4 regions of the Oceanisphaera avium genome follow, and region 2 is predicted to be linked to each of the others. Evidence: predicted binding sites of a transcription regulator. Region 2 holds the regulator's gene; each other region holds the start of a gene.
The links. Region 2 encodes sigma-54, which starts transcription at its own class of promoters, with help from an activator protein. Its sites were predicted from a motif close to TGGCACNGTTTTNGCTT; they were not measured.
Positions count from the first base shown of each region.

Region 1: the regulator sigma-54 is predicted to act here: its motif matches at 6,288-6,304, upstream of CBP12_RS08600 (superinfection exclusion B family protein).
Region 3: the regulator sigma-54 is predicted to act here: its motif matches at 2,529-2,545, upstream of CBP12_RS06020 (flagellar assembly protein T N-terminal domain-containing protein).
Region 4: the regulator sigma-54 is predicted to act here: its motif matches at 6,302-6,318, upstream of flgB (flagellar basal body rod protein FlgB).

Region 1 covers NZ_CP021376.1:1,862,580-1,871,588, reverse strand. The annotation lists gene rpsL (30S ribosomal protein S12) at 1-44, shown strand, start outside; gene rpsG (30S ribosomal protein S7) at 130-600, shown strand; gene fusA (elongation factor G) at 675-2,777, shown strand; gene tuf (elongation factor Tu) at 2,839-4,023, shown strand; gene CBP12_RS08615 (TIGR01244 family sulfur transferase) at 4,165-4,602, shown strand; gene CBP12_RS08610 (bacterioferritin-associated ferredoxin) at 4,725-4,916, shown strand; gene CBP12_RS08605 (methylglyoxal synthase) at 5,095-5,556, shown strand; gene CBP12_RS08600 (superinfection exclusion B family protein) at 5,643-6,215, opposite strand; gene CBP12_RS08595 (GlcG/HbpS family heme-binding protein) at 6,521-6,952, shown strand; gene CBP12_RS08590 (TetR/AcrR family transcriptional regulator) at 7,218-7,838, shown strand; gene xdhA (xanthine dehydrogenase small subunit) at 8,177-9,009, shown strand, end outside.
Region 2 covers NZ_CP021376.1:2,628,799-2,637,807, forward strand. The annotation lists gene yjgA (ribosome biogenesis factor YjgA) at 1-329, opposite strand, end outside; gene pmbA (metalloprotease PmbA) at 432-1,772, shown strand; gene CBP12_RS12115 (HPr family phosphocarrier protein) at 1,878-2,153, opposite strand; gene rapZ (RNase adapter RapZ) at 2,140-3,006, opposite strand; gene ptsN (PTS IIA-like nitrogen regulatory protein PtsN) at 3,016-3,462, opposite strand; gene hpf (ribosome hibernation promoting factor) at 3,465-3,752, opposite strand; gene CBP12_RS12135 (RNA polymerase factor sigma-54) at 3,776-5,230, opposite strand; gene lptB (LPS export ABC transporter ATP-binding protein) at 5,317-6,042, opposite strand; gene lptA (lipopolysaccharide transport periplasmic protein LptA) at 6,045-6,575, opposite strand; gene lptC (LPS export ABC transporter periplasmic protein LptC) at 6,544-7,092, opposite strand; gene kdsC (3-deoxy-manno-octulosonate-8-phosphatase KdsC) at 7,089-7,640, opposite strand; gene CBP12_RS12160 (KpsF/GutQ family sugar-phosphate isomerase) at 7,640-8,614, opposite strand; gene mlaF (phospholipid ABC transporter ATP-binding protein MlaF) at 8,861-9,009, shown strand, end outside.
Region 3 covers NZ_CP021376.1:1,313,513-1,318,678, forward strand. The annotation lists gene flgA (flagellar basal body P-ring formation chaperone FlgA) at 1-230, shown strand, start outside; gene flgM (flagellar biosynthesis anti-sigma factor FlgM) at 313-633, shown strand; gene flgN (flagellar export chaperone FlgN) at 635-1,048, shown strand; gene CBP12_RS06010 (LPP20 family lipoprotein) at 1,164-1,571, opposite strand; gene CBP12_RS06015 (FlgO family outer membrane protein) at 1,561-2,313, opposite strand; gene CBP12_RS06020 (flagellar assembly protein T N-terminal domain-containing protein) at 2,611-3,759, shown strand; gene CBP12_RS06025 (nucleoside deaminase) at 4,166-4,648, opposite strand; gene CBP12_RS06030 (helix-turn-helix domain-containing protein) at 4,936-5,166, shown strand, end outside.
Region 4 covers NZ_CP021376.1:1,303,538-1,312,546, forward strand. The annotation lists gene flgH (flagellar basal body L-ring protein FlgH) at 278-964, opposite strand; gene flgG (flagellar basal-body rod protein FlgG) at 1,015-1,803, opposite strand; gene flgF (flagellar basal-body rod protein FlgF) at 1,815-2,558, opposite strand; gene flgE (flagellar hook protein FlgE) at 3,339-4,628, opposite strand; gene CBP12_RS05970 (flagellar hook assembly protein FlgD) at 4,640-5,338, opposite strand; gene flgC (flagellar basal body rod protein FlgC) at 5,345-5,764, opposite strand; gene flgB (flagellar basal body rod protein FlgB) at 5,761-6,162, opposite strand; gene CBP12_RS05985 (CheR family methyltransferase) at 7,525-8,346, opposite strand; gene CBP12_RS05990 (chemotaxis protein CheV) at 8,365-9,009, opposite strand, start outside.

The DNA.
Region 1 (9,009 bases), 770 kb from region 2:
GCCAAGGTCGTTCTAAGTACGGCGCTAAGAAGCCCAAGTCTTAATAGTTCTCTGTTAAGTAAGGCCAAACATTTTATTCAATAACACTATTGTGTTTTGGGTTATCCCTGAAGTTACGGAGAATTTTCAATGCCAAGACGTCGCGTTATCGGCCAGCGTAAAATATTACCAGATCCAAAGTTTGGATCCGATTTGCTGGCAAAATTTGTAAACATCCTGATGGTAGATGGTAAAAAATCTACTGCTGAAGCTATCGTTTACACCGCCCTTGAAGCTGCTGCCACTAAGAGTGGTAAAGAGCATCTGGCGCTGTTTGAAGAAGCTTTAGAAAACATTCGTCCTACAGTTGAAGTTAAATCACGCCGCGTAGGTGGTTCTACCTACCAGGTGCCAGTAGAAGTACGTCCAGTCCGTCGTAATGCTTTAGGCATGCGTTGGTTAGTAGACTCTGCACGTAAGCGTGGCGAGAAGTCTATGGCTCAGCGTTTGGCTGGCGAGTTGCTTGATGCAGCTGACAACAAAGGCTCTGCGGTTAAGAAGCGTGAAGACGTGCACCGCATGGCTGAAGCAAATAAAGCGTTTGCACACTACCGCTGGTAATTTGCTGGGAGCGCAGTTTGCGCTCCTTGTTTATTACTTACTAAGGGCATTGACCTTAGAAAGAGGATCTTATTGTGGCTCGTACAACTCCAATTGAGTACTACCGTAACATTGGTATTAGTGCTCACATCGACGCTGGTAAAACCACCACTACTGAGCGGGTGCTGTTTTATACTGGCGTAAACCATAAAATTGGTGAGACTCATGAAGGTTCCGCTACCATGGACTGGATGGAGCAGGAACAAGAGCGTGGTATTACTATCACCTCTGCCGCCACCACCTGTTTTTGGGATGGGATGGAGCACCAATATCCACAGCATCGGATCAACATTATCGATACGCCCGGCCACGTTGACTTCACCATTGAAGTAGAACGGTCTATGCGCGTACTCGACGGTGCTGTCATGGTTTACTGTGCTGTTGGTGGCGTTCAGCCGCAGTCTGAAACCGTATGGCGTCAGGCAAATAAATATAAAGTACCGCGTATTGCGTTCGTTAATAAAATGGACCGTACCGGTGCTGATTTTCTGCGTGTAGTTGGCCAGATCAAGAGCCGCCTTAAAGGCGAAGCTGTTCCTGTGCAATTGCCGATCGGTGCCGAAGAAGATTTTAAAGGCGTGATCGACCTAGTTAAAATGAAAGCCATTGACTGGGATGAAGAAAATCACGGCACAACTTTTGTATATCACGACATTCCAGCCGAGATGCAAGAGTTAGCCGAACAATGGCGTCAGAACATGGTAGAAGCTGCGGCTGAAGCCAATGAAGAACTGATGGACAAATACTTGGAAGGCGAAGAGCTAAGCGAAGCTGAAATTAAAGCCGCTTTGCGCCAACGAGTGTTAAATAGCGAAATTATTCTAGTGACGTGCGGTACTGCCTTTAAAAATAAAGGGGTGCAAGCCATGCTAGACGTAGTGGTCGACTATTTACCCTCGCCAGTAGAAGTTCATGCCATTACTGGTCTTAAACTCGACGGTGAGACGCCAGATACGCGTCCTGCCGACGATAAAGCCCCTTTTTCCGCCTTGGCGTTTAAAGTGGCAACCGACCCCTTTGTGGGCAACTTAACTTTTTTCCGCGTCTATTCGGGTGTTATTAGCACCGGTGATACCGTGATGAACTCAGTTAAGGGTAAACGTGAGCGTTTTGGTCGTATCGTACAGATGCACGCTAACAAACGAGAAGAAATTAAATCCGTTTGTGCGGGTGACATCGCCGCGGCTATCGGTTTAAAAGATGTGACAACAGGGGATACCCTGTGTGATCCTAGCGCACCTATTATTTTAGAGCGCATGGAGTTTCCAGAGCCAGTTATTTCTGTGGCCGTAGAGCCTAGAACTAAAGCTGACCAAGAAAAAATGGGCATGGCTTTGGGACGTCTGGCGCAAGAAGATCCGTCTTTTCGCGTTCATACCGATGAAGAATCCGGTCAAACCATTATTGCCGGTATGGGTGAGCTGCACCTAGATATCTTAGTAGAGCGCATGAAGCGTGAGTTTAGTGTTGAAGCTAACGTGGGTAAACCCATGGTGGCCTATCGCGAAACGATTCGCTCTAGTGCTCAGCAAGAAGGGAAGTTCGTCCGCCAGTCGGGTGGTCGGGGGCAATTTGGTCATGTATGGATTAAAATTGAGCCTCGCGAGCCCGGTGAAGGTTATCTGTTTGAGAATGCAATCATCGGGGGCGCTATTCCTAAAGAATACTGCCCGTCGGTAGATAAAGGCATTCAAGAACAGATGAAACAGGGCGTATTGGCCGGATATCCGATTGAAGATATCAAGGTCACACTATACGATGGCTCTTATCACGATGTTGACTCTTCAGAAATGGCCTTTAAAATCGCCGGTTCAATGGCGTTTAAAGAAGGGTTCATGAAGTGCGACCCCGTGTTACTTGAACCGGTAATGAAGGTTGAAGTAGAGACGCCAGAAGACTATATGGGTGATGTAATCGGTGACGTTAACCGTCGTCGTGGTATCATCGAAGGCATGGAAGATGGCTCGTCAGGCAAAGTAATTAACGCCGTGATCCCGCTGTCGGAAATGTTTGGCTACGCTACAGATCTGCGTTCACAGTCGCAAGGTCGTGCTTCATACTCTATGGAGTTTGATAAGTACGCCGAAGTACCTGCAAGCATGGCTGAAGCACTGGTTGCTGCTCGTAAAGGTTATTAATCTTTGTTTAAACTCCCCGCTTACAAAAATGAAGTGGGAACAAACTAGGAAGGACTAGTCCGTGTCTAAAGAAAAATTCGAACGCGTAAAAACACACGTAAACGTAGGTACTATCGGCCACGTTGACCACGGTAAAACTACGCTGACTGCAGCTATTACTACTGTATTAGCTAAGAAAATGGGCGGTAGCGCTCGCGGCTACGCACAGATCGATAACGCTCCTGAAGAAAAAGCACGTGGTATCACCATCGCCGCTTCTCACGTTGAGTACGATACTGAAGCTCGTCACTACGCACACGTTGACTGCCCAGGTCACGCTGACTACGTTAAAAACATGATCACTGGTGCTGCTCAAATGGACGGCGCTATCTTGGTTGTTGCTTCTACTGATGGTCCTATGCCACAGACTCGTGAGCACATCCTGTTGGCACGTCAGGTTGGCGTTCCATACATCGTTGTATTCATGAACAAATGTGACATGGTTGACGATGAAGAGTTGTTGGAACTGGTTGAAATGGAAATCCGTGAGTTGTTGTCTGAGTACGACTTCCCAGGTGATGACACGCCAGTAATCCAAGGTTCTGCACTGAAAGGTCTGGAAGGTGAGCCTGAGTGGGAAGCCAAGATCCTTGAGTTGGCTGACGCATTAGACTCTTACATCCCTGATCCAGAGCGTGCGGTTGACGGTGCTTTCTTGCTGCCAATCGAAGACGTATTCTCAATCCAAGGCCGTGGTACTGTTGTAACTGGTCGTGTTGAGCGCGGTATCATCAAAGTGGGTGAAGAGATCGAAATCGTTGGTCTGAAAGACACCGTTAAGAGCACCTGTACTGGTGTTGAAATGTTCCGTAAGTTGCTTGACGAAGGTCGTGCCGGTGAGAACGTAGGTGTTCTGCTGCGTGGTACCAAGCGTGAAGACGTTGAGCGTGGTCAGGTTCTAGCCAAGCCAGGCTCAATCAAGCCACACACTACTTTTGAATCAGAAATCTATGTTCTGTCAAAAGAAGAAGGCGGCCGTCACACTCCTTTCTTTAAAGGCTACCGTCCACAGTTCTACTTCCGTACTACTGACGTGACCGGTACCATCGAGTTGCCAGAAGGCGTTGAGATGGTAATGCCTGGTGATAACGTAAACATGGTTGTTACTTTGATCGCGCCTATCGCGATGGAAGATGGCCTGCGTTTCGCTATCCGTGAAGGTGGTCGTACTGTTGGTGCTGGTGTTGTTGCAAAAATCATTGCTTAATAACGCTATACACTAATAAAAAAGGAGGCTTAGGCCTCCTTTTTTTATGCCTGACATCAATAATTAGTTTTTTCTAATGTTTAAGATGCGCTATAGCTTAATTTAGCGCTTAACGGATTTTTAACTTAATAAGAGGCATTTATGGAGATTAAATCACTGACCCCTTCTTTCTCGGTGGCAGGCCAAATTAACAACGACGATCTTATTGCTCTAAAAGATGCCGGCTATGACACTGTTATCTGTAATAGGCCTAATGGTGAGGCTAGCGAGCAGCCCACAGCGCAGAGCCTGAACGAGCAGGCTAGGGCGCTAGGGTTAGAGTGGCATTGGCTACCCATTACTCCAGGCGAGCTTAGCCAAGCGCAGGTGAGTGATTTTGCCGAGCTACTTAGGCAGGCTGAGCAGCAACAGCGCAAGGTATTAGCTTTTTGTCGAAGCGGCATGCGCTCTATCTCGCTGTGGGCACTGACTCAAGCTCAACATACGCCCAGTAGCCAGCTGATACAACAGGCTAAAGCCGCAGGTTATGATTTATCTGGATTGACTTCTGAATTGAATCGCCTCTATCAACCCGCTTAAGGGAGTTAATAAAACCTGAAAATAAGTGGTTGGCCACAAATTAGTTAATTTTTAAGCATATCTGACTTGCATTGATAACTAATATCATTTAGATTTGCCTCATTGATGCGAGGAGGTGAGCTATGTATGTATGTTTATGCAAAGGTATTACTGATAGCCAGTTACGAGAGGCAATAGCCAGCGGTGGCAATGAATTTAAACAGTTAAAACAAGAACTGGCCGTCGGTTCACAGTGTGGTAAGTGTGTACCCGTTGCCATGGCAATTTTAGCCGAAGAAAACGCCAAGACCGCACCTTACTACCAAGTGGCTTAGCCGCTTCCTCCCGTTACACCTTTCCTTAGCTTTGCTTACAGTCTGGCCCCATTGGGGGCTTTGAGTGTGCCTATGATCCACCGCCCTCATTTGCGTACTTTATTTGTGCACAAGGCTATTCTTTGTCACCGATAGTTCGCTAGTATGGGGCTCGCTTGTTATAGGGACTCACATACCGATGAAAGAAACCTTTCGCACTCTGCCTGCTCATAAAAATGTCGCTCTTGTGGCGCATGATCATAAGAAAAGCCAGTTATTAGACTGGGTAGGACGGCGTGCCGAAGCCTTAAAGTTGCACCATCTTTATGCGACCGGCACCACCGGCACTATGCTAAGCCGCCAAGTGGGCTTACCGGTGCGCTGTTTAATGTCTGGCCCTATGGGCGGAGATCAACAGCTGGGGGCCTTAATTGCCGAAGGAAAAATAGACGTCTTGATTTTCTTTTGGGATCCGCTAAATGCCGTACCTCATGATCCTGATGTAAAAGCCTTATTACGCTTAGCCACCGTCTGGAATATTCCAGTGGCGACCAATATGGCCACCGCTGATATGTTGATGGACAGCATGCAAATGAGTAAGGATTTTAGTATAAGCGTGCCTGACTACGAAGGCTACTTGGCCGAGAGAACCAAGGAATAGCGGTTAACAACGCCTTACGCGGTACGCCCTACGTTTTTAGTTTTTGTCGTATGGCGTACGGCTTATAACGTAAGGCTGGTTTTCGTCTAATGCCTATCTAATTGCTTATAAGCATATTTTGGTCGGTTGTTCATGATTAGGTTTTTTTGCTCGTCGGTCATATTAGCCGGATTTAGGCCCAACACTTTAAAGGTAAGCAAAGGGCGCGCCGCAATGGCGATCATCAACGGCTTAATGGCATTTAAACCGGCCTCTCCTGGTTCACCAAAGGCATAAGTCAGAATGCCTTGCTCGAGCAAATTTTTGACGGCAGGCTCGGTGACTGGCAATTTTATGACGCTTTTTCGTTGGATCACAAATTCGCGTAACACCGCTTTTTCATTAGCATCTAAGTAATCGAGTAATTCTTTTAAAAGACGCTCTTGCATTAAACGCTGCTTGCGATAAAACACGTATTGAAAGGCCAACACAGCGGCGTGAGATAAGAAGTAAGAGCCTGCACCTACCATGCCTAAAATAAAAACTAACCGATAATCGCGAAGCCACAGGCCGAAAGCGCCAGAAAACCAGCTAGCAGGTAAGGCACTCACTAAGGTGCAGCTTAATAACAGCCAACACATAAAGCGATTAAAGGACGAAATTTGTCTTAAATCCCACATGAAATTCTCCGGTATAAGATGCACGTTGAGAACTGTTGCCGTTCTCATATCTGCGTGGTGCTGTACAGCGTTTAGCAAGATACATGCCATTAGCGTCCTGTTGCCGTCTTTTAGCCACTTAAGGCAGCGCACTCACTAGAGCATAAAGAATAAAAAGACTCAGTCAGTGGTGCTGTTTATACATTACCTTAACGTAAAGAGTATACAAAAGTTCTTAACATTGTGTGTGTTTTATGTTTTATTAGTGCCCCATTAAATTCATTCATATCTTCGACTAACACTAAAATCGACAGGGAGTCTTAACAATGAGTACAGTTACACTTGATCAAGCCTTAACCATCACCCGTGGCGCACTAGCCCGTGCGGCAGAGATTTCTGCCGCACCCTTAACCGTTGCGGTACTCGATAGTGCCGGCTATGTAGTGTCCATACAGCGCCAAGACGGTGCCAGCCTGCTACGCCCTGACATTGCTAAGGGCAAGGCATGGGGTGCGGTGGCACTTGGGCGTAGCTCGCGTGGTTTAGCTGAAGTCGCCGAAGCACGTCCTACTTTTATGAGTGCGGTTAATGTGATGGCGCAAGGACATATTATTCCCGCGCCCGGTGGCGTGCTGATCCGCGATGCCCAAAATAATATTATTGGTGCAGTGGGTATTAGCGGCGATACGCCAGATGTAGATGAAATTTGCGCGGTAGCGGGCGTAGAACTAGCAGAATTAGTTGCTGATTGTAAATAAGTCAGTATTTATTGGCGTTGATAAGCACGGCGGCAAGGCAGCTTAAGTGGTTATCAGCGTGAATTACTAATGTGATGTATTAGTCGAAAACAGGAGTGGGTAACAATAACCCCGTTTTATTAGACGAAACTTTATTGCCCCCTCACTGCTATTAATAATGATAAGCGTCCATATTATTGGGCGCTTTTTTGTTTTTTAAAACAATCGCGCTCTAATGTGCGTAAACTTACTTATAATAGCGGGCGAAAAATAAGGAGTTCAACCTATGTCTCGGATCAGAGCCAAGAACGAAGAGATTATTATAAAAGCGGCCAGCCGAGTCTTTGCCGAGCACGGTTATGCTGCCACTAAAACGGCAGCTATTGCTGAGCTTGCCCAATTACCCAAACCTAATATTTATTATTATTTTGGTAGCAAAGAAAAGCTGTATCGCGCCGTGCTAGAGAGCGTGGTTGAGCCCTTGTTAGCGGCTTCTGCTCCTTTTATTGAATATCAAGATCCGGTAGAGGCACTGACGGGCTACATTAAATCTAAGCTGAGTATTTCCAAACACTACCCTTATGCCTCTAAGGTGTTTGCTAATGAAATTATGCATGGCGCTCCCCATCTCCCTGCCGACATCATAGCCCAGCTTGCCGAGCAAACTCGCACCTTAAGCAGCAAGCTAAAAGATTGGATAGCAAGAGACTTAATGGCAGACATAGATGCCCATCATTTACTGTTTGCTATTTGGTCTGCGACTCAAACTTATGCCGATTTTAATTGGCAAATTACTCAAGCACTCGGTAAAGAAGAGTTAGAGGATACCGACTTTGAGCGTGCTGCCGAGCTAATTACACGCATGGTGATTACCGGCTGCGCCGTAAAGTCCTTACCTAATTCTTAATCAAGTACGGATGAGCGTCGCTAAGCGCTATCTGCCACTGGGTGTAGCACAGTGGCAGATAAGTTATTTATTCAGGTAGCGACTATCATTAGGTGATGGCTTAGCCGTTAGTCGTTGTTGTAACTAAAACGTTAAAAATACCCATCTTATTCCTTCCTTATCTAACCTCATGATTTTACTATGTTAACTGTTACCCATCAGATTATATCTCTATTAAAGTTACCAAAAAGTAAAATTTATATTGACTAATTGGTCAGCTTTTATTTTAATTACACATGAAGATATTATTGCTGTGCCGCCAACTTAGGTGTGCCGTGTTTATGCTTGAGGAGGTTAGCTTGATTAAGTTCCTACTTAACCAAGAATTGCGAGAGGAAAGTGACCTGTCGCCCAATATGACGGTGCTTAATTATTTACGCACGCGCGTCGGTAAAACCGGCACTAAAGAAGGCTGTGGCTCAGGTGACTGTGGTGCTTGCACCGTGGTCTTGGGAGAGCGCGAAGGCGAGCATATCCGCTACCAAACTGTTAATTCTTGCCTTACTTTCGTGTCTACCTTACATGGCAAACAGCTACTCACAGTAGAGGATCTAAAAGAGAAAGATGGCAGCCTACATCCGGTACAGCAGGCCATGGTGGATTTTCACGGCTCACAATGTGGCTTTTGTACGCCTGGCTTTATTATGTCAATGTTTGCCCTTAGCAAAAATAAGCCCAGCGCTAAGCAGCATGATATCTATGAAGCACTCGCAGGTAACTTGTGCCGCTGCACGGGTTATCGCCCAATTGTCGATGCTGCCAAGACCATTGCTGAGCAGCCGCAGTTAGTTGATCAGTTCTCACGTTATGAAAAAGAGATATTAGCCAAGCTTGATACGATAGAAACCGACACCTTAGTTACCCTTAACGGAAACGATAAGGTGTGCTTCTCACCGGTGTCTAGTGACCAGTTAGCACAGCTGTTAGTTGAACACCCAGATGCGCAATTACTTGCAGGCGGCACCGATTTAGCGCTGCAAGTGACCCAGTTTTATCGTGAATTACCTACCATGATTTATGTAGGTAATGTGGCTGAGCTTAAGCAACTAGAAGAAGATGATACGCAGCTCATTATAGGCGCAGCCCGCAGTTTAAGTGATAGCTATGAAGCGCTAAGTCGGGTATTCCCGGA
Region 2 (9,009 bases):
AGCTTATGGAATTTAGCATTTACCACGGCATTTTTGTGCTCAAAGCCGGCTAAGGCTTGTTGGATATCGCTAACATCTCGGCTGCGCAATAATTTACCCACATAAGACATATGACGGCGCAGGCCCTCATGCTTACCTTTTAGCCGATGCGCGAGGTTGATGGCTTCTGCTAGGTCTTCATCGAGTGGGATCTTAGCTAATTCATGAGGCTCAAGCTTAACCAAGTCTTCACCCAGCTTTCTGAGAGCTAGGCTTTCTCGCTTCATTTCACTCTTACTCACCCATTCAATTTCTTCTTCTGGCTCTTGGGCTGTGGCTCGGCGGCGCATAGGCTTTTCCGTATTAATGAACATGACATATATATTACCAGCTTCTCCCAAGGCGCGCAGGGGTCTGTTATGCTAACTGCAAACTGAGCCAGTGAAATTATTATGACCCTAGCAGATATTCAAACCGAACAGCGCCAGCTTGAGCTGGCAGTAGAGCAAGCGCTTGAGAGCGCCAAACGCTTAGGTGCCGACAGTGCAGAAGTGTCTATTAGCCGCCAAACCGGCTTATCCGTGAACACTCGAAATGCTGAACTTGAAAATATTGAGTTTAATAAAGACGGCGCACTTGGTATTGCCGTGTATCGTGATGGCCGTAAAGGCTCGGCGTCTACCTCTGACTTGCGCCCCGATGCAATTGCGCGCACCGTAGCCGCTGCGCTTGATATCTCGCGCTACACTAACCCTGATCCCTTTGCAGGGCTGGCGCCGGCTGATGACTTAGCTTGGGATGCCCCTGACATTGCCTTATGCTTTCCCGAGCAACTCACCCCTCAAGATGGCATTGAATTAGCGCTAGAGTGTGAGCAGCACGCGCTAAATCGAGACCCGCGCATTAAACAGTCAGACGGTGCTAGTTTTTCCAGTAATGTGGGTATTAAAGTCTATGGCAATAGTCATGGCTTTGTTAAAGGCTATGCAGCTAGCCGTTTTGGGCTAAGTTGTGTGTTAATTGGTGAGCAAGATGGCGACATGCAACGCGAATATGGCTATACCTCAGCGCGCAGCTTACATGATATCTGGACACCCAAGCAGGTGGCAGACGAAGCGGTGACCCGTACCTTAGGGCGCTTAGGGGCGCGTAAGATTGGTACTCAACATGCGCCGGTATTGTTTCATCCCGATGTGGCAGCTAGCCTATTTGGTCACTTTGTAATGGCGATCAGTGGCGGCAGCTTATACCGAGAGTCTTCTTTTTTACTGGATGCGCTGGGACAGTCAGTTTTTCCAAACTGGTTTGAGATTAAAGAGCGCCCCCATCTAGATAAAGGCTTGGCCAGCTCCCCGTTTGATAATGAAGGCGTGCGCACCGTTGAGCGTAAAATTATTGAGCAAGGTAAGCTGCAAACCTATTTACTCACCAGTTATTCGGCGCGCAAGTTAAACCTTGCCCTTACGGGGCACGCCGGTGGTATTCATAACTGGGAAATTGCTAATACGGGCCAAAGCTTTGAGCAGCTGCTTAAAGAAATGGGCACCGGCTTATTAGTTACGGAAATGATGGGCCAAGGGGTCAATATTGTGACCGGCGATTATTCCCGCGGTGCGGCAGGCTTTTGGGTAGAAAACGGCGAAATTGCTTATCCGGTAGAAGAGATCACCATTGCCGGTAATCTCAAACAGATGTATCAAGGTATTCAAGCGGTAGGCACAGATACCGAGTTGCGCTCTAGTTTGCACACGGGTTCGGTACTGATTGATCAAATGAAGATTGCCGGTCAGTAACGCCTTACGTTATACGTAATAAACCCAAAATACCGTCTATAAAGACGGTATTTTTGTAAGGGGGGTTGGCGTCTTTTCGTATCACGTACAGCGTACGACTTGGTCTTATTCTGCCTCGTTAAAGCGCGCGGCGACTAAGTCGGCTACCGCGTCCATGGCGGCGGCGGCGTCTTTACCTTCGGCCACTACCCGTATGGCATGACCCTGGGCAGTTTCTAGCATTAATAACCCCATGACGCTGTTCGCCGGCGCTTGCTTACCTTGGCTACACACGGTAACTGTGGCAGCAAACTGCTCGGTCACTTGCACCAGTTGCACGGCGGCGCGGGCATGAAGGCCTAGCTTATTAACGATTTGTAAGTCGCGTTCAACTTTTTGCATGTTGTTTTTCTAGTGAGCGGTGGCGCAGTTGTACGCTTTTGTCCATTTCTTTAAACGACTTAGCTAATTGCTCAACTAAGTAGACAGAGCGATGTTTACCACCGGTACACCCAATCGCCACTGTGACATAACTGCGATTGTTTCGCTCTAAGTGGGGCATCCAGGTGACCAGTAAGTTTTCGATTTGCCAAAGGTACTTAGTCACTTCCAGCTGGCTATTTAAATAGGTAGCTACCGGTTCATCCCGGCCGTTGAAAGGCCTAAGTTCATCAATCCAGTGGGGATTAGGCAAGAAGCGGGCATCAAAGACGAAGTCGGCATCTTGAGAGATACCAAATTTATAGCCAAAAGACTCAAATACCCAATTTAGCTCGCGCTCTTTCTTACCTAGAATGCGCGCGCGAATAATTTCGCTTAAGTCATGAATACTTAACTCTGAGGTATCAATACGCAAGTCAGCCTCAGAAGATAAGGGGGCCAATAAGTGCGTTTCTTCACGAATGGCCTCATCGAGCGTTAAGCTCAAGCGAGACAGCGGGTGGAGACGGCGAGTATCACCAAAGCGGCGGATCAGCGCTGCATTATCGGCATCAATAAAGATACTGGATAAATTCACGCTCTCAAGCGCGCGGACATCGTTTAAACAAGCTTCTAATTTTTCGCTGCTATCGGGGAGGTTGCGCACATCGATACTCACCGCCACTTCGCCAGGCTTATTTAAGCGCATTTTAACTAACTGGGGGAGCAGCTCTACTGGCAAATTATCGACACAGTAATAGCCTAAATCCTCAAGTACCCGTAACGCCACGGTTTTACCCGATCCAGAACGACCACTGACGATGACCAGCTGCATATCGGCTCCTTAGGAAGAGATCATGATCTGATAGAGCTCGTCGTCGCTTTTAGCTTGGCGCAGCTGCTTACAGATCTGCTTATCACTGAGCTTTTCTGCAATCAATGACAAGGTTTTAAGGTGTTGTTTACACTCTTGCTCAGGCACGAGCAAGGCAAACACTAAACTAACGGGCTGATTATCGATGGCATCAAATTCCACCGGCTCAGCAAAAGTGAGTAGCACAGCGGTGGCTTGGTTTTCATCACCAATACGACCATGAGGAATAGCAATGCCGTTGCCAATACCGGTACTGCCCATTTTTTCCCGTGCTAAAAGGCAGTCAAACAATTGTTGACTGCTAACGTTGAGGTGTTCTGCGGCGAGCTCGCTGATAATTTCCAGCGCCCTTTTTTTGCTCGAGCAAGGGACGGCACTTCGCGTGCAGTCCCTGCTTAGAATATCGGCGACTTCCATGGTTATTTTTGCTTGAGCTTCTCTTTATGTTTAATAACTTGGCGATCGAGTTTGTCGAACAAACCGTCGATGGCAGCGTACATGTCTTCTTGTTGACAAGTGGCAAAAATTTCACCACCGCTGAGATGAATTTTAGCTTCGGCAATTTGCTGTAGCTTCTCTAGCGTTAACACCACATGCACTATGGTGATGTTATCAAAATGGCGCTCGAGTTTAGCGAATTTATTATTTACATAATCACGTAATGACTCAGTGATTTCAACATGATGTCCGGTCAAGTTTATTTGCATAAGATCTTCCTTCTAGGTTCGCCCTACAGCAGGCGTTTACGCTGATTGGAAGGGGGTATGGCCAGTGACTCACGATACTTGGCTATGGTCCGTCTGGCCACTTGTATCCCCTGTTCGGCCAATAGTTGAGCGATTTTACTGTCACTCAATGGCTTTACTGGGTTCTCTGCCGCGACGAGTTTCTTAATAAAGGCGCGAATCGCAGTGGAAGAACACTCACCGCCACTTTCGGTGCCTACGTGGCTTGAGAAAAAATACTTTAACTCAAACACTCCTTTAGGAGAGTGCAAAAATTTCTGAGTAGTAACGCGAGAAATAGTCGACTCATGCATCTCTACTACTTCGGCGACTTGGTTGAGTACCATGGGCTTCATTGCCTCAGCACCATACTCAAAGAATGCCTGTTGTTGTTCAACAATACAATTAGCAACCTTGAGTAAGGTCTCATTTCTGCTTTCTAAACTCTTGATAAACCACTTTGCATCTTGAGTATGTTGGCGAATAAACTGGCCATCTGCGCCTTGCTTACCTTGTGCCATAGCGGCATAGGTTTGGTTTAATCGCACCTTAGGCAAGGTCTCTAAATTGAGCTCGGCTTTCCATATGCCTTGTTGTTTGGTCACTAATACATCGGGAATGACATATTCAGAGTTATGCTGCAATAAGGTATTACCGGGGCGCGGTTCTAGCTGTTGGATTAAAGCTAACACATCTCTTAGCTCGTCTTCTTTAAGCCGAGTAAGGCGCTGTAAGGTACGATAGTCGCGATTACCTAATAGCTCCATGTGTTCATCGATAAGCAAGAGCGCTTCGTCGAGCCATAAGGTCGTGGGCTCAAGCGCCAGTAACTGTATTCGCAAACACTCTTGTACGCTGCGCGCGCCTACGCCCAGTGGATCAAAATGCTGAATTCGCTTTAGAACCGCCGTCACTTCGTCGGCTTCTATGGCTTGGTCACCGCCATTGACCGCGGCCAAGATATCTTCTAGCTCGACGCTGAGATACCCAGCGTCATCAATCGCGTCAATAATGGCTAAGGCAATGGCCTGGTCGGTCTCACTAAAGGGCGTAAGCTGCATTTGCCATAATAAATAATCTTGCAGAGTCTCGGTGGTTTCACCCTGATAAAGCGTATCTTCTAATCCCTCAGGAACTCCCCCGGTGCCTGCCGTACCTGCAGAGGCGGTATAAATATCGTCCCACTGGGTATCCATGGGCATTTCATCAGATAGTTGATGCTGCTCCATGGCTTTATCGGTGGCCATTTGCTCGTCTTGAGCGCTAGGGAGCGGCGCTAATTCTTCATCTAACGCCGACTCGTCGGCTTCTTCTTGCTCTAACAGCGGATTATTTTCCAGTGCTAGTTGAATTTCTTGCTGCAACTCCAGACTCGACAGCTGCAACAAACGAATCGCTTGTTGCAGCTGCGGGGTCATAGTGAGTTGTTGCCCCATACGTAATTGAAGAGTTGGCTTCATAGTTGTAAAAACCCTTTCATAGCAACCAAAAGTCCTTTCTTATCAACTGCAGGGGAGGGCTGTTTTAACATCATCTAGGAGGATGCTTACAGGCTAAATTGCTCGCCTAAATAGACTTTTTTCACCTGTTCGTTAGCGAGAATTTCTGCGGGGGTGCCAGCGGCAATGCGATGGCCATGGCTAACAATATAAGCGCGCTCACACACATCAAGCGTTTCTCGAACGTTATGGTCAGTAATCAACACCCCTAAGCCACGATCACGCAAGTGCAAGATAATTTGCTTAATATCCAACACCGAAATGGGATCAACCCCAGCAAAGGGTTCGTCCAATAAAATAAAGCGCGGATCGGCGGCTAACGCGCGGGCAATTTCTACTCGTCGGCGTTCCCCACCCGATAAGCTCATGCCCTGGCTGTGGCGAATATGGCCAATGTTAAACTCTTCGAGCAGCTGTTCCATTTTTTGCTCGCGCTCATTGGCTGTTAAATTTTTACGGGTTTGTAGCACCGCCATAATATTATCCGCCACACTTAAGCGGCGAAAAATAGACGCCTCTTGAGGTAAATAACCAATACCTGAGCGGGCGCGCACATGCATAGGCTGGTGGCTAATGTCTTCATCGTCAATGGTAATGCGGCCAGCATCGCGCTGCACTAAGCCCACTATCATGTAAAAAGAAGTGGTTTTACCCGCACCATTTGGGCCTAGTAGGCCCACAATTTGACCGGTGTTAACGGTTAAGCTCACATCTGCTACCACTTGGCGGCCTTTATAGCTTTTTTGTAGACCGCGAGCTTTCAGGGTTGCCATGATTAAGGGTTAGCCTCTTTATTATTCATCTCTTGCAATTGCTCAGGCAAAAATACGGTTTTTACCCGTCCTTGATTGCCTTGACCTTGCGCCTCCATTTGCTCGCGGTCGATGTCATAGCGAATACGATAGCCGGTCACTATGTTATCGTTTTGCTTTAATTGTGCATTATTGAGCAAAGTAATGGAGCGAGTTTTAATGTCATAGGTAATCTGTTTAGCCTGAGCGTTTACCGGCTGGCCGCTGTCTAGTACTTGATAGTAAGTGGCAGGTGAGCCGTACGCGGTCATGGTTTGCAAGCCTTTATCATTACGGGTTACCACTAATTTAGCGGCGCGCACATCGAGTGTGCCTTGTTTAACGATAACATTATCGGTAAAGGTCACTTTATTGTTGGCCAGCTCCACCAATTGACTGCCTGCATCTATGGTGACGGGCTCTTTATAATCGGCTTCTTTAGCTTGAGTGGTACTCATGCTCAGCACTAATAGTGCCGCAAAGCTAAGGAGTCGTGTAGGTTGCCTGAGTATCATGCAGTAGTTCCACCGTTTGTTGATCAATCTGTCCCAGTAACCCTTGGCCGTGGGCCTGATAAGTGGGGCTGCTCAGCTGTACCGCACGATTTGAGCGTAGCTGATTATTAATAAAATCCAGTTCTAAGTATTCAGTGGTCAGGGTTTTGATCACGGCCTGAGCTTGTAAACCCTTGCCGATGACATTGCCATTTAATACGGCGTTGTCATCGGTGTTAATCATGCCCTCGTCGCCACTGAGACGCCACTGCGGCTCACCATTGGGGGTGTAAAGCAAGATAACAGGTTTTTCCATTAGGGTCATGGTGAGCGGCTCATAGTGCTCAGCATAATCGGCGTTTAAGCTTCTATACGGTAATCCTAGCTGATTAAACTGCACACTTTTTAAGTTTTTTGCAATAAAATCAGGTTGATAGTCTTGTTGACTAGCCGGCTTAGTGGCCACAGGCTTAAACCATTGCCAGCTAATAAGCGCCACTAAAAATAAACCGCCAAACGCCCATGTTTGTCGGCTCATATACTCATACCTTGGGCTTGTTCGAGTACACCTTGTGCTTCTAAAATTAGATCGCACACTTCTCGTACACAACCTCGCCCGCCTTTAAGCTGAGTTATATAATCGGCGCGCTTTCGTACCAAGGGGTGGGCATCATTAACCGCCACGCCTAAGCCACATAATGCCATTACGGGTAAGTCCACCACATCATCGCCGATATATGCGACTTGCGCAGGGCTTAAGTTAAGCTCGCTCAAGAGTTGATTAAAGCTAATACGCTTATCGGCTTGTGCTTGAAAAACATGGCTAACGCCAAGGGACGCCATGCGCTCGGTGACGATACGTGACTCACGCCCAGTGATCACCGCCACCACAATGCCCGCATTTTGCAGCGCTTTAATGCCAAAACCATCCTTAGTGTTAAAGGTTTTAAACTCTTCACCTTGATTGCCTAGATAAATTAGGCCATCGGATAACACGCCATCTACATCGCAGATTAATAGCTTTATTTGACTTAACTGGTGCCACACATTGCTAGCTATGGGGCCATACAGCTCGGATTGCTCCATTAAATTACTCCTGCTAGTAATAAATCGTGCATATTAAAAGCGCCAATGGGGCGGCGAGCGTCATCGAGCACTAAGAGACCGCTAATTTTCTTTTCTTCCATTAGTTGCACCGCCTCTGCGGCCAGCATGTTGGCGTGCACTGTGGTGCAATGGCTGCTCATCACTTTATCTATGGTGGTGGTATGCACATCTATTTTTTTATCTAAGGTGCGCCTGAGATCGCCATCAGTATAGATACCGGCTAAGGTTTGTTGCTCATCGACCACGGCGGTAAAACCTAAGCCACTGCGGCCAATTTCTAATAGCGCATCGATGATCAGGGTATTAAGCCCCACGCTTGGCACATGCTGCTCTTTATGCATGATATCACCTACTCTAAGTAACAAGCGTTTACCTAAAGCGCCGCCAGGATGGCTCAGTGCAAAATCATCGGCAGTAAAGCCACGCGCTTCTAATAAGGAGACGGCCAGCGCATCGCCCATGACTAATGCCGCAGTAGTACTTGCTGTAGGAGCTAAGCCTAAAGGACAGGCCTCTTGTTCAACGCGAGTACATAAATGCACATTAGCTTCGCGTGCCATGGTAGAGCTTGGGTTGCCGGTTAAGCAGATCAGCGGAATAGCACGGCGTTTAAGCACCGGCAATAAAGAGATAATTTCACTACTTTCACCTGAGTTTGATAAGGCCAGCACCACATCTTGTTTGCCAATCATGCCCAGATCCCCATGGCTAGCTTCACCTGGATGCATAAAAAAAGCCGGACTGCCGGTACTGGCCAAGGTGGCGGCTATTTTATGGGCGATATGACCGGATTTGCCCATGCCAGTAACAATAATTTTTCCGGGGCAGTCAAACAGTAATTGGCAAGCCTCAGTAAAGGCATGATCCAAATATTGATAAAGGCCATCGATGGCTGCCTTTTCAATATCCAGTACACGCTGGGCCGTTTTTTGATAATTAAATTGCGCAGTCATGGTGTTCTCCACGTGTTAGGCGCAGCCATTATAGAAAAGCCAAGGTCGATTAGCGACCGTCAATCACACCTCTTCGCATTAAAGAAGCCTTCAGGGTGCAAAATCTTAAAGTAATTTTAGGGAAGAAAGTCAAAAATAAGGATAGTTAAGTCACTAAATGGCGCATAAGGGGATGCTAACTTAGTCTGTGTGTTGCCGATCTCACAGGGAAACCATACAATTCCTTCTTTTCGTTGGGGAATCAGTTTGAGCCAGAACCTTGTTGAAATAAGGGATCTCTGCTTTAGCCACGGTGAGCGAACCTTATACGATGGCATCAGTCTGCAGATCCCTAAAGGCAAAATCACTGCCATTATGGGCCCCAGTGGCATAGGCAAGACCACTATGCTGCGCTT
Region 3 (5,166 bases), 1.3 Mb from region 2:
AACGAGACTTGCGCGCCGGACAACCTATTTTAAGCAGCCAATTATGTGTAGTGTGCAAAGGCGATAGAGTCAGCATTTTGGCCCAAACCGGTGGCTTAACTATTAAAACCGACGGCATCGCTAAAGAAGATGGCACTTTTAATGATAGTATTAGAGTCAGTAACGTGAACTCAGGCCGAGAGATCAGTGCGCGCATTATTAGCGCCGGCCAAGTACAAGTGCGACTATAAAGTTGGCTGCTAATTATTCCTAAAGTTATTAAAGTCCACGCCGATACCCTTGTACGCAGCAGCAAAATAGGACTTTCATATTATGGCTATCGACAAATTACCTTCAGGAGTTGGCACTAATGCCCCACTTCCTGCTAACAAATTTAAGCAAAACGTGAGCACAGACACCCCGAGCACGGCCGCACCCAGCACCAGCGTGGCTAAGCAAGACTCGGTTACTCTTACCTCCCAAGCAAAACACTTGAGCCAAGTGCAGCAATCTTTGGCAAATGCGCCAGCGCCAGACAATAGTGTTCGTCTTGAAGCGCTGAAAAAAGCCATTAACGAGGGCAGCTATCACGTAGACAGCGATCGACTGGCAGCCAATATCTCCCGTTTTGAACAGGATTTAGAAGGCCTCTAATATGTCGCTTGCTGCGCTATTAACTCAACAGAAATCCCAACTTGAGCTTTTGTTAGAGATCACTCAACAAGAGCTTGAGTTGATCGTAAAACGCCAAGCACTAGACTTACCCGCCTTAGCTGAGCGCAAACAGACACTGCTGATTAATATTCAAAATACCGATGCAGAGCTGGCAAGTCATGAAGAGCGCGAGCGTTTAACCACTGATTTTCAACCGCAAGTAGACAGTCTTCGTCAATTAGTCACTACCTGCCAAGAGCAAAGTGCGGTCGCCGAGCAATTACTTGAACAATCTCTAAATGGCGTGCGCCAGCTCGCTAATATTTTAAGCCGTCTGCACGAGCGCCAAAGCATGACTTACGATCAAAAAGGTCATACTAAAGGCATCAATAAAGGCAGCGGCTTTAAAGTGTAGTTTTACTGTTAAACGCTAAATTGAAAGATCCTGACTTTCGCCAGGATGACGGCTGTTTTTCGTCATACCGATACTGAATCAAGTTCTGCATGACGGCTCCGGTATCTCTCGTTCTTTATCGTCCAAGGCGCAGATTTTCATACAGTTTTAAATCTAGCTCTAACTCAGTAATGTACATATCGCCATCGGGATAACTGTTCACTACGCGCGCACCGCGCACCACACCGCGGCTACTGTTAGTGACAGGGCCATCTTGTAAAATATTGCTGTTAGTTACGCTAGAGCTAGAAGTTAATACCCCACTGAGTTGTTCGGTTAGCTCACGATAAGCGTCTAATTTAGAGGCGCGCATGGCGTGGAGTAATTTTTGCTGCGGATCTTGTGGCTGTTGCAAGCTAATAGGTGCATATCCTACAGCATACAAATGATTTTTAGCCGCCTTGGGGCCCCCCGTTGGCTGTTGGCTACAGGCAACTAATGGCCATAACAATAAAGCAATTAATAGCCCACGCTTATTTAGCATAACGGCTCCTATATTCAGGGGTAATTACTTGTACTTTTGGCTCTGGCCCTTGGGCTTTAACTAAACTGGCCACCAAATACTGTGGAATAAACTGCTGGGCGCTCCCAATCACGCTGTTATCGCCCATGGAAATTAAGCGCGCATTCACTAATTTACCACCAGAGGTATCACTAATGGTGCCGTGAACTAAATATTGAGCGCCAATGCGTGAGCTAAGTTGGCGATAATCGCGGCTCGTACTGAGATCGCCCTCAGGAGTAATGCGAATAAAAGGCAGCGTTTTAAAGTCCACTACCCGCAAGCCATATTGATTAAGTTGAAACATCATGGTCTCTGACAATAAGCGGCCAAATTCACTTTGTGTTTTATAATCTTCTTGATCCACAAAACCACTAACGGCGATGCCAGAGCCCGCATTTAATTGGTGACCACTGGATACTAAACGATAAGCCAATGCTGACATATGTTGCTGTAATTGCGTTTGCCCGCCCACTAAAGAAGGCCCAGCTTGAGGTAAATACGCACTGCGCGTACCCGCACTCATGCGCATCGGAATGCCATCTTGGCTATGACGAGGCGATACCTCAGGTGCAACTAATGGCCCTAAGGGTTTGCGATTAATATAATGAGCCGCATGATCATGGGGCAGATAATGATTATTAGCATCAAACTGCTGCTCTTCTGTATTGGTACAAGCACTTAGCCCTAGTACCATTAGCAGAATAAGAGATCTGGTCATCATGACTCCATAAAATAAAATGCCCACTTGGGCTAGCTGACTAAGGCTATCGGCCTAGCACTGGCAAACTTTACTGCTCGCCCGCATTTCCTAACCTAAGCGGCAAAAAAATGCCGTTTATTTCACTACGCTTTATTTATCATTAATAACGCGCTAGCCGCGGCTAGCAAAGGCTGAAGCGCTAAGAGTCATCTTGCTGACTATTTAATATTACTAGTAGGCAAGCTTTTTGCATAAACCTTGCCAACAATTGATTGCTGAGCCATATATCTTTTGCTCGCTGCTAACTAGGACGCTATCGTGTCAAAAAAAGCCCTGTTGCCCACATTAGTATTACTACTGCCGCTTGCGTTTAGCGCGCAGGCTGACTGGTATCAAGCAGAAGGCTCGGCGCCCCTTGGCCAAGGAATAGAAATGGCGCGCCAGCAAGCCATGGAGCAAGCTCTTACCGACGCCCTACTTCAAGCAGGCGCCTCGGTGGCGACGGTACAGTCCGTTACTAATGGGGCGCTTTCTGGCCAGCGACTGGATATTGCCGCTCAAGGTGAGCTAATGGATTATGTAGTGACTAATGAGCGCCGCTCACAAGGACGGTTATGGCTGACCTTGCGCGCCGATATTTGGCCCAACCCTCAGCAAGTACAAGCCCAGTGCGCTAGCCGTTATCGCCCTGGCATTAGCCTAACGCCCTTTGCGCTGCAATATCCTGAGCAAGGCCGATTTGGGCAAATTTATGAACTGGGACACGCGAGCAGCCAACGCTTAGCCCAGCATTTGGCGAATAGCGTCAACTTAATGACTCAACTTGATCATCAATTATTAACCGACTCTCACCTACCGCGCAGCCAAGGCCTACGTAAAGGCAGTGATGTACTGGCTAATAAACAACAATCGCGCCTGCTGCTCAGTGGGGTGATCAATGACATTAGTATGGAAGATGGCAACTGGTTAGCTTGGCAAAAAAAACGCCAAGTGCGCCAATTTTCAATCACCATTCACTTAGAAGACAGCTTCACCGGCGAGCGCTTAATTTCGCAGCAATATCATATTGAAGCGCCGTGGACCTTTAAAAAGCATGACAAGGTCAATGTGGCACAACAAAGCTTTTGGCAATCTTCTTATGGCGTCGCCGCCGACCAACTATTACAACGTATTGCCCGCGATATAGTAAAAGCACAATCGTGCATGAAAGCGATAGCGCATATTTTGCAGCAATCTGATGAAGGGATTTTAATGGACTTAGGCCGCCAAGCCGGCATTCAGCCAGGCGATCGATTTACACTGATTCACCGGCGCCAGTTACAGCCGGGCTTTTATAGCGAAACCTCGTCTAAAGCGCAATTTGTGGTACAACAAAGTCATACCGATTACAGCATATTGGCACCCGCCGATGCCGCGGCTCGCCAAATTCGTATTACGCCTGGCGACATGCTGACCTCGGTAAAATAATAGTTAGCGCCCAGCCCTTTGCCGTTATGCTGATACTGAATCGAGTTCAGCATGACGTAGATTAAGTACCGGTAAGACGACTAACTATCAGCCGTAAGCTATCAGGAAAAACACCGCCAGCCCTTTGCCGTCATCATGACGCACGTCAGGATCTCGGTTTAATCTATAGACCTTAAACATCAAAGCGAGATACGGTCGCCGCCATGCTGATACTGAATCGAGTTCAGCATGACGTAGATTCAATACCGGTAAGACGACTAACTATCAGCCGTAAGCTATCAGGAAAAACACCGCCAGCCTTTTGCCGTCATCCTGACGCACGTCAGGATCTATGTTTTAATACTCAAGCTCACCCTCTCATTTCACTCAACACTAAAACTCAACATCGTATTAAGCGAGTCGTTTTCTATTCAGTAATACCAAAATAGCGTTTATGCAGCGCTTTAACTTGCTCCATTAGCTCCAGTACCGGCCCTTGTACTTTAATATCGGGCGCGACTTCATTAATAGATAACGCCTTAACTGGCGAGGGTGGCACGCCCCACTCTGCACACCAAGTAGCAAATTGCTTAGCCGAGCAAATATAAACCACCCGCCCTAACCCCGCCCAGGCATGAGCCGCCGCACACATAGGACAATGCTCGCCCGAGGTATACATAGTGGTTTGCGCACGTTCTGTTTCACTTAAATGCTCGGCGGCCCATTGCGCCAGTGTCAACTCTGGATGAAAAGTGGCATTGGTATGAATTTGATTATGATCTTCGGCCAGCACTGCTCCTTGTGCCGATACCAATACTGAACCGAACGGTTGATCACCCTCCGTCAATGATTCTTCTGCCAGCGCCACACAACGGCGTAAATATCGTAAGTCCTGTTCGCTTATGGTCATCTCAAAGCCTCCTGCCTACTAAACACGCATCTAGCTTAACCCTACCTAAATAGAAACGCCTTGGCCACGAAAGAACAAATACAGGGCAGCGCCCGGCGCCTAGCACCAAGCTAAAAGAAAGCGGTACGTCTAACGCTGTACGCCATGCGTTAAAGATAAAACTGGTTTGGTTTTTTCGTATAGTGGTCGGCGTAAAGCGTATAGCCGTCTGCTAAGCTTTAATTAAATGTTCAAAATAATGTACAATATTTATAATTAATCGCCAACTGTAGGTTATTTTGTACATTATGGATTATTTAGAGCTAGGCAAAATAATACGCGAACTACGCCAACAGAAAAAAATTTCGCAACAACAAATGGCCGACCATTTGGCGATGTCTCGCACCACAATCAATGCTTTTGAACTGGGCCGTTCGGGCGACGTTGGTCTGAGGAAGGTCATGAAAATGCTGGATTATTTGGGCTATGAAGTCTCAATTCGTGAAAAATCTCCGTTCCCTACCTTTGAGGAGCTACGC
Region 4 (9,009 bases), 1.3 Mb from region 2:
CTAAACAACCTACCACTCTGTACCGTCATACCGAGCTTGCCTCGGTATCTCATGCAGACAACTCTGGCCTAGAAAAGATCCTGACTTTTATCAGGATGACAGCATAAACCCACGTCTCACGTCTTATCGTCATACCGGACTCGCTCCGGTATCTTGTTTTAAGACTTAAACCAGATCCTGACTTTCGTCAGGATGACAGCTGTTTTCTGTCATACCGATACTCCATCAAGTTCAGCATAACGGCTCCGGTATCTCCTGCCTCATCAGCAATAAAAAACTAAGGCATCCACGGGCTATTAAAGAACTTAGATAACCAGCCGCGGGTTTGGGTATTAGCAAAATCGCCGGTACCGCCGTAATAAATACGCGAGTTAGCCACGCGATTCGAGGCAATGCGGTTATCTGAGCTAATATCTTGCGGGCGTATCATGCCGCTAATGCGTACATATTCTTCACCGGTATTAAGCATGATCCACTTTTCGCCCTGCACCAGTAAATTTCCGTTAGCTAATACCTGAGCCACGCTTACAGTAATGCTGCCTTGTAAGCTGTTGCTTTGATTAGTATTCGCTTGGCCATCAAACTCATTGCCGCTCGACATAGAAGCACTAAGTGGATAACCCGCCACCGCTAACGCCGAGCCGCCCAAGGTAGGTGTGCCAATATTAAAGCTGGAGTCTTTACCTTGCTGGGTCGTAGCGCGCTTTTGCGCACGAGTAGACTCCGCCAGCTCCACGGTAATAATGTCGCCTACGCTGTGCGCTTTTACATCAGAGTACAAACTGTTGGCATAACTTTCTTGAAAAATAGAACCATTAGGCTCAAGTTGGCGCTCACTTAAGCTAGGAATAACAGGCGCAAACGCCGGATCGTCAGGCTTAGGCGTATAAGGCGTGCTGGAGCAGCCGGCTAAACTTAAGCCTGCAATCACCACTGCACTTATTACCGTTATGTGTTTGCGCATATCTATTCCTACCTTTATTAACTAACTGCTATTAATTTATCGCGCCTGCGTTACAACTGCTGGTTAATATACGCCAGCATGTCATCTACCGATGAAATCACCTTAGAGTTCATCTCATACACGCGCTGCGCTTGAATAAGGTTCACTAATTCTTCGGTCACGTTAACGTTAGAGGTTTCTAACATGCCCTGCTTAATGGTGCCGTAACCATCAGCACCGGCAATGCCTTGCATCGCAGCACCACTGGACTGGGTTTCTAAATACAAGTTTTCACCCTTTGGCTGTAAACCCGCAGGGTTAGCAAAGTCGGTAATAATTAACTGACCAATGATTTGGGCCTCGGCTTGGCCGGCCATTTGCACCGAGACTTCACCGTTAGTCCCTACACTAATGCTTTGCGCGTTCTCAGGAATTTGCATTTCTGGCTGTAGCGGATAACCGTTACCTGGAGTAACAATCACGCCCTCTTCGTTCAGCGCAAACTGACCATTTCGGGTATAACTGGTGGTGCCATCGGGTAGCAATACTTCAAAAAAGCCACGGCCATCAATCATCACATCCAGCGCGTTATCTGTGGTTTGCACGCTACCTTGGGTAAAGGTTTTTTGCGTAGCAACCACTTTACTACCGGCACCTAACATTAAGCCGGAGGGTAAGTTGGTATCGGCTGAGGCTCGGCCACCGGGCTGGTGAATATTTTGATAGAGCAAGTCTTCAAAAATCGCTCGGCCTTTTTTAAAGCCCACGGTGCTGGCGTTCGCTAAGTTATTTGAGGTGACCGAAATATTGGTCTGCTGAGCGTCTAAACCGGTTTTACTGATCCATAATGCTGGGTTCATTACATTCTCCTTTAGATGCGCAGCAGCTGAGCATGGGCTTTATCGTTTTCTTCTGCATGACTCATCATTTTTAATTGGGTTTCAAAGCGGCGTTGCAAATCAATTAAGTGGGTCATTTCTGATACGGGATTGACGTTACTGCCCTCCAGCGCGCCGGCAATTAATTGCACTTGAGCCGAAGCTGCCTCAACTTGTCCGTCTTTACGGCGAAATAAGCCATCTTGGCCTTTTTCAATCTCGGCATTATTAGGCAACACGGTTTTAATGCGCTGTAGCTCTTCACCGCCATCGGTGGGTTCCCCTTCAAGGCGCGCAAAGATAGTACCGTCTTTATTTATTTCCATTTTCTCTAATGGCAGCGGCAAAATAATCGCGCCACCATTATCATCTAATACGTTTAAACCGGTGCTGGTTTGCAAGCGGCCATCAGGAGCCACCTGCAAGTTACCAAAACGGGTATAAGCTTCACTGCCATCTTTAGATTCCACCGCCAGCCAACCTTCTCCTGCCACGGCAACGTCAAGATCTCGACCTGTGGTTTGAATGGGTCCGGTGGCAAAATTTTGCCCAGGGCGCTCTGTCATGGCAAACACGCGCGTTGGCGCACCTTCACCAAACGCTTGCATGGCGCGCGCTTGCTCCATGTCGGCTTTAAAGCCGGTGGTATTGGCATTGGCCAAGTTATTAGAGCGCACGGCCACGCTGTGCATGTTCTCTTTGGCGCCAGACATGGCGATATAAAGCAATTTATCCATTTCAGCTCCGTCGACCTTGGTCGAATAAGTACTGATTAATACTGGGCCAACAGGCTAGCCAGCGAATTGTTTAAATACAATGCAAGAAAGGTGCCACAAAATGTAAGAAGTAAGGTGTGAAGCGTGAGGAGAGGAAAACAAATGCTGAGCTGGGTAGCACTATACTGTAGCTGGCATCTCGAACTCTGTAGCTGGCATCTCGAACTCGCTGTCATCCTGATACCGGGTCGTAGCTCGGCATGACGAAGCTTCGGGATCTCGCTTTATTGTTTAATACACTAACACCAGATCCTGACGTGCGTCAGGATGACAACAAGAACGTAGCAGATTCAGCAGCCGTCATACCGGACCTGCTCCGGTATCTTGCACTTAGCATTTTTTCTTTAAACCTAAAGGCGAGATCCTGACGTGCGTCAGGATGACAACAAGAACATAGCAGATTCAGCAGCCGTCATACCGGACCTGCTCCGGTATCTTGCACTTAGCATTTTTTCTTTAAACCTAAGGGCGAGATCCTGACGTGCGTCAGGATGACAACAAGAACATAGCAGATTCAGCAGCCGTCATACCGGACCTGCTCCGGTATCTTGCACTTAGCATTTTTTCTTTAAACCTAAAGGCGAGATCCTGACGTGCGTCAGGATGACGGCAAAAGCAGAGCAAATCCTAGAGCCGTCATGCGAACAACAACTCAGTATCAGGATGAGGGCAATAAAAAAAACCGCTCTTTGTAAGAGCGGTGTTAGAGTTTTCTTATAGCTTAAAGCTTCGAGCTATGCCTTAACGGATCTGCAGTATGGTCTGTTGCAGTGTACTGTTCACTTCTAGCGCCCGCGAGTTAGCTTGGAAGTTACGCTGCGCGGTAATTAAATCGACCAGCTCGGAGGTTAAGTCGGTGTTAGATTGCTCTAACGCCGCCACACTTACCTTACCGAAAATACCAGTATTAGGCTGGCCGGTAACTGCCTCGCCCGATAACAAAGATTGGCGCCATTGGGTATCACCAATTTGCGTTAAGCCCTGCTCGTTAGGAAAGCGCGCCATGGCCACTATGCCTAAATTTTCTGTAGAGCCATTACTGTAAGTGGCTTGTACTAACCCATCCGGGCCCACATCCACCTTAGTTAAACGCCCTACTGTAGTACCGTCTTGGCGAGACTCAGTGATCTCAAAGGCACCGGAGTTAAGCGTGGCATCAGGGATCTTAATGTTTATCTTTTGACCTGCGTCTGAACCATTAGTAAAACCTAAAGCAACCGTCTCAAACTCTGTAGGTAATGGAGCAGTTAATACGCCGCTGTTATCAAAGGTTAAATCCAAGGTATCACTGGCAGGCGTACCACCTTGTTTCATTTGTCCATCAACTGCCACCCGCATTTCCCATTGGTTGCCAGTGATAGCAGGAACAACATTCGGATTAGGACCAATCTTAGTGAAATACTGAGTGAGCGTATGTGTATCACCCATAGAGTCATAAATCGTCATCGAAGTGGACGAGGTATAGGTCGCGGAGTCTTCGCGATCAAAAGGGGTCGCGACTCGGTCCATGGCATTAGCTTTTACCGGCAAGTTAACGCTGGTGCGAGCTTCTGCAGTTTGCTGCGGCTGGCCGGCTTTATCTGGTATGCGCAGCGGCTGTGTGCTATTAATGCCTAAGCCAGCAGGGGAGCCGTCGCTGTTCGCTTTATAGGTTTGTAAAAAGTGCCCTTGAGAGTTAGTTACAAAGCCTTCGTTATTTAAGCGAAATGCGCCAGCTCGAGTAAAGGTACGATCCAGTGAGCCAATTTCGTTAGACACCACAAAGAAGCCACTGCCGTTAATCGCCATATCGAGCGAGTTATCGGTAAATTGCAGTGCGCCTTGGTGAAACTGCTGCGATACGGCGGCGGTTTGTACACCACTACCGGTTTGAGTTTTGGCGTTAGCAAAAATAGAGTTGGCATAGACATCAGCAAACTCGGCGCGCGACTCTTTAAAACCGATGGTGTTAACGTTAGCGATGTTATTTGCAGTAACGTCGAGGTCTTTTTGGGCTGCGTTAACGCCGCTTAGGGCAATATTAAAAGACATAGTTGTGCTCCTTACGCCGCTTTACGGCCAGCAATTTCAAGTACTTGGTTCAAAGGAACACCCCCTAAACCAGATAAATTAACCAAAGTCGGACTATTAGCACTACCCAAAGTGACGCTATCTACCCGGCCAAAGGCCAATGCATTAAGATCTTCACGCTTATCATTCACTAAGCCGCTGATCTTAATTTTGTAGCGCCCTGCTACTGCAGGCTCGCCATTTTCTTGTAAACCATCCCACGTAAAAGGCACGTTGCCTCGCTGTGGCCCCTCTAGCGCAATTGAGCGCACTAACTGACCTTGTTCATTTTCAATGCGCACTAATACGTTATTAGCGCCCTCGCCCGTTACTGCCACGCCGTCTACCGGCTCTGCTTGATCCCAATAAGCAATGTTACTGGGTAGCAATACTTTTTGGCCCACTAGACTTGAGGCCTGCAGCGCTTGGCTAGAAGTCATTACCTCACTTAAGCCAGATAACTGCTCACCCATTTTACTAATGCCATCGGCACTGGTAAAAGCGGTCATTTGGGCAATCATGTCGGAGTTATCCGCCGGTTTAAAGGGGTCTTGATAGGCCAACTGTTGCGTCATTAGGGCAAAAAAGTCTTCTTGCCCTAATTGCGCACGACTGGGATCTTTAGCTTTTTCTGCAGGGCTTTGTTCGCCCGGCCATTTCATGCCATCTAGATAATCTTGGTTAATTTGCATGGCTTATTACCCCTTACCAAGACGCAGTGTTTGCTGCAGCATCTGCTTAGCGGCATCTGCTACTTGCACGTTAGTTTGATAATTACGTGAGGCACTGAGCATGTCGGTCATTTCTTCCACTACATTCACATTTGGCTTATAAATAAAGCCCTCGGCATCTGCCATAGGATGATCGGGATGAAATTCTTTAAGTAAGGGCTTATCCGTTTCGACGATGCCCATCACCTTTACGCCGACACTTTCTTGACGATCTGAAAGCGCCTGGTTTAAGTCGGCGGCAAATACCGGTTTACGCGCGCGGTAGGTTTCATTAATACTTGAGCTCACACTGTCGGCGTTCGCCAAGTTACTGGCTGTGGTATTAAGGCGCACCGACTGAGCGCTCATGGCGCTGCCGGAAATATCAAATACCTTAAATAGGCTCACATTGATTCTCCTTTAATGGCTTTTAACAGGCCGCTTATCTTGTCATTTAAAAACTCAAGCGAAGCTTGGTATTGCAAGGCGTTTTCCATGTAATTATTACGCTCGGTTTGTACATCCACCGTATTGCCATCCCCAGTATCAGGCTGATTAGGCACTCTAAACTGCACCATACCCGGCGGCGCAATATCTACCGCAAAGTGCTGCTGGTTAGTGCGCGCCAATGAAAAGCCTTGGCTGTTTTGGGCTTGGCTTAGCGCCGCCTGAAAATCCACATCTTTGGCTTTATAGCCAGGCGTGTCGGCATTGGCTAAGTTACTGGCTAATACCTCGGCGCGATTAGAGCGCGCCGTTAAGGCGTGCTGATGTATCCCAAAGGCTTTATCAAATGAAATCGCCACCCTGCACCTCGTATCTCGTTAATTAGCGGCTTGCCGCTGCGGCAGTCTGTTGCCACCTTGGCCAAATTAAGCGTTTATTCACTAGTAAATTGAATATTACACGCTTATTTATCGCCTCTTACTTATCTTGATTTATATTAAGCAAAAGCCGTGCCAAGGTTATAACGGTAAGTTAATGAGTCGCCTCCGCCATCCTGACAAAAGTCAGGATCTGGTTTACGTCTTGAAACAAGATACCGAGGCAAGCTCGGTATGACGGTATAGTTGTTTAGCTGTCATCCTGATGAACATCAGGATCTCTTAAAGTATTGAGTCGTGGGTATGAGATACCGGAGCAAGCCCGGCATGACGATACGAGGTGATGTTGGGTTATGCCGTCATCCTGACGAACGTCAGGATCTAGTTTACGTCTTGAAACAAGATACCGAGGCAAGCTCGGTATGACGGTATAGTTGTTTAGCCGTCATCCTGATGAACATCAGGATCTCTTAAAGTATTGAGTCGTGGGTATGAGATACCGGAGCAAGCCCGGCATGACTATAGGGAGTGATGTTGGGTTATGCCGTCATACTGACGAAAGTCAGGATCTGGTTTACGTCTTGAAACAACATACCGAGGCAAGCTCGGTATGACGGTATAGTTGTTTAGCTGTCATCCTGATGAACATCAGGATCTCTTAAAGTATTGAGTCGTGGGTATGAGATACCGGAGCAAGCCCGGCATGACTATAGGGAGTGGTGATGGGTTTAGCCGCCATCCTGACAAAAGTCAGGATCTGGTTTACGTCTTGAAACAAGATACCGAGGCAAGCTCGGTATGACGGTATAGTTGTTTAGCTGTCATCCTAATGAACATCAGGATCTCTTAAAGTATTGAGTCGTGGGTATGAGATACCGGAGCAAGCCCGGCATGACTATAGGGAGTGGTGATGGGTTTAGCCGCCATCCTGACAAAAGTCAGGATCTGGTTTACGTCTTGAAACAAGATACCGAGGCAAGCTCGGTATGACGGTATAGTTGTTTAGCTGTCATCCTGATGAACATCAGGATCTCTTAAAGTATTGAGTCGTGGGTATGAGATACCGGAGCAAGCCCGGTATGACGATACGAGGTGATGTTGGGTTATGCCGTCATCCTGACGAAAGTCAGGATCTGGTTTACGTCTTGAAACAACATACCGGGGCAAGCTCGGTATGACGGTATAGTTGTTTAGCCGTCATCCTGATGAACATCAGGATCTCTTAAAGTACTGAGTCGTGGGTATGAGATACCGGGGCAAGCCCGGTATGACGATACGAGGTGATGTTGGGTTATGCCGTCATACTGACGAAAGTCAGGATCTTGCTTTAAAAGATAACGAGGCTTATTTAATGCGATAAATAATGCCGGGGTTACAGCGGATCATTTCAAATTTATCTGATAATCCGGTTAACGACTCAGAAGCACCTAATAGCAAATAGCCTCCGGGGTTTAGGGAGCTGGCAAATTGATTGAGGATTTTCGTCTTATTAGCCGGTGAAAAATAAATAAGCACATTTCGACAAAAAATAATGTCAAATTTGCCTAATAAGCTATAGCTATCCAGTAAGTTAAACGGGCGAAAACTCACCATGTTTCTCACTTTTTCTTGCAGCTGCATCTTGCCCTCAGCTAGCGGCGTAAAAAAGTGACTTCTGCGCTCAGGCGACAAACCTCGCGCTAGCGATAAACTATCGTAAATTCCGGTTTTGCACTGTTCAAGCATACTGGCCGAAATATCGGTGGCCACAATTTGCAGCCCCGGCAAGCTTCCCGGCTTTCTTGCTTGATACTCTAGAGCGGTCATTGCAATAGAATAAGGCTCTTGGCCAGACGAGCTGGCCGCAGACCACACTTTTAAAATTTTCCCAGGCTTGGCTAATTCCGGAAATAACTTTTCTGTGAGTAACGTAAACGGATAGGTATCGCGAAACCACAGGGTTTCGTTGGTAGTCATGGCGTCAATCACGGCGGTTTTAAGCTCACGCTCGCGCATATTCATCGACTTAACCATGAGATCGTTAAGCGACTCAATTTTAAAGCGCGCCAGCAAAGGCGACAGCCGGCTTTTTACCAAATACTGTTTATTATCACCCAATACGATCCCGGTACTGGTTTCTAAAAAACGGCAAAAAGTTTGATATTGTTCGTCGGTCAGATTTTTCATCCGTTTCCTTACAGAAATTTAGAATGCAGCCTTCACGGCCGTTGCCAGCTCGTCGGGATGGAATTTGGCGATAAAATTATTGGCGCCGACTTTTTCAATCAGTGCTTTGTTAAACACACCACTTAAGGAGGTATGTAAAATAATATGCAAATCTTTAAGGGCTGCGCTATTGCGAATCTCTGCGGTGAGCGTGTAGCCGTCCATTTCTGGCATTTCCACATCAGAAATCACCATTGATAACTGATCAAGAATGGGGCCATTTTCTGCCAGCTCGCGCAATTTATTCAAAGCAAGCTTGCCGTTCTCTACCACTATGCACTCAATGCCTAAGCTTTCTAGCGTCTTTTGAATTTGGCGCCGTGCCACTGAAGAGTCATCAGCCACTAAAATCGGCTTTTGGGTAGCTGATTTTAAGTCTGAAACTTCATCCACTAATTCTTGTTTTACGTTTACTTCTCGTGGAGAAATTTCATCAAGAATTTTCTCTACATCTAAAATTTCTACTAACTCACCGTCTATTTCGGTGACGGCCGTCATATAATTACTGCGCCCCGTACCTTTAGGCGGTGGTAAAATGTCTTCCCAATTCATATTGACGATGCGCTCGACAGAGCTCACCAAAAAGCCCTGCACTGAACGATTATATTCAGAGATAATCACAAA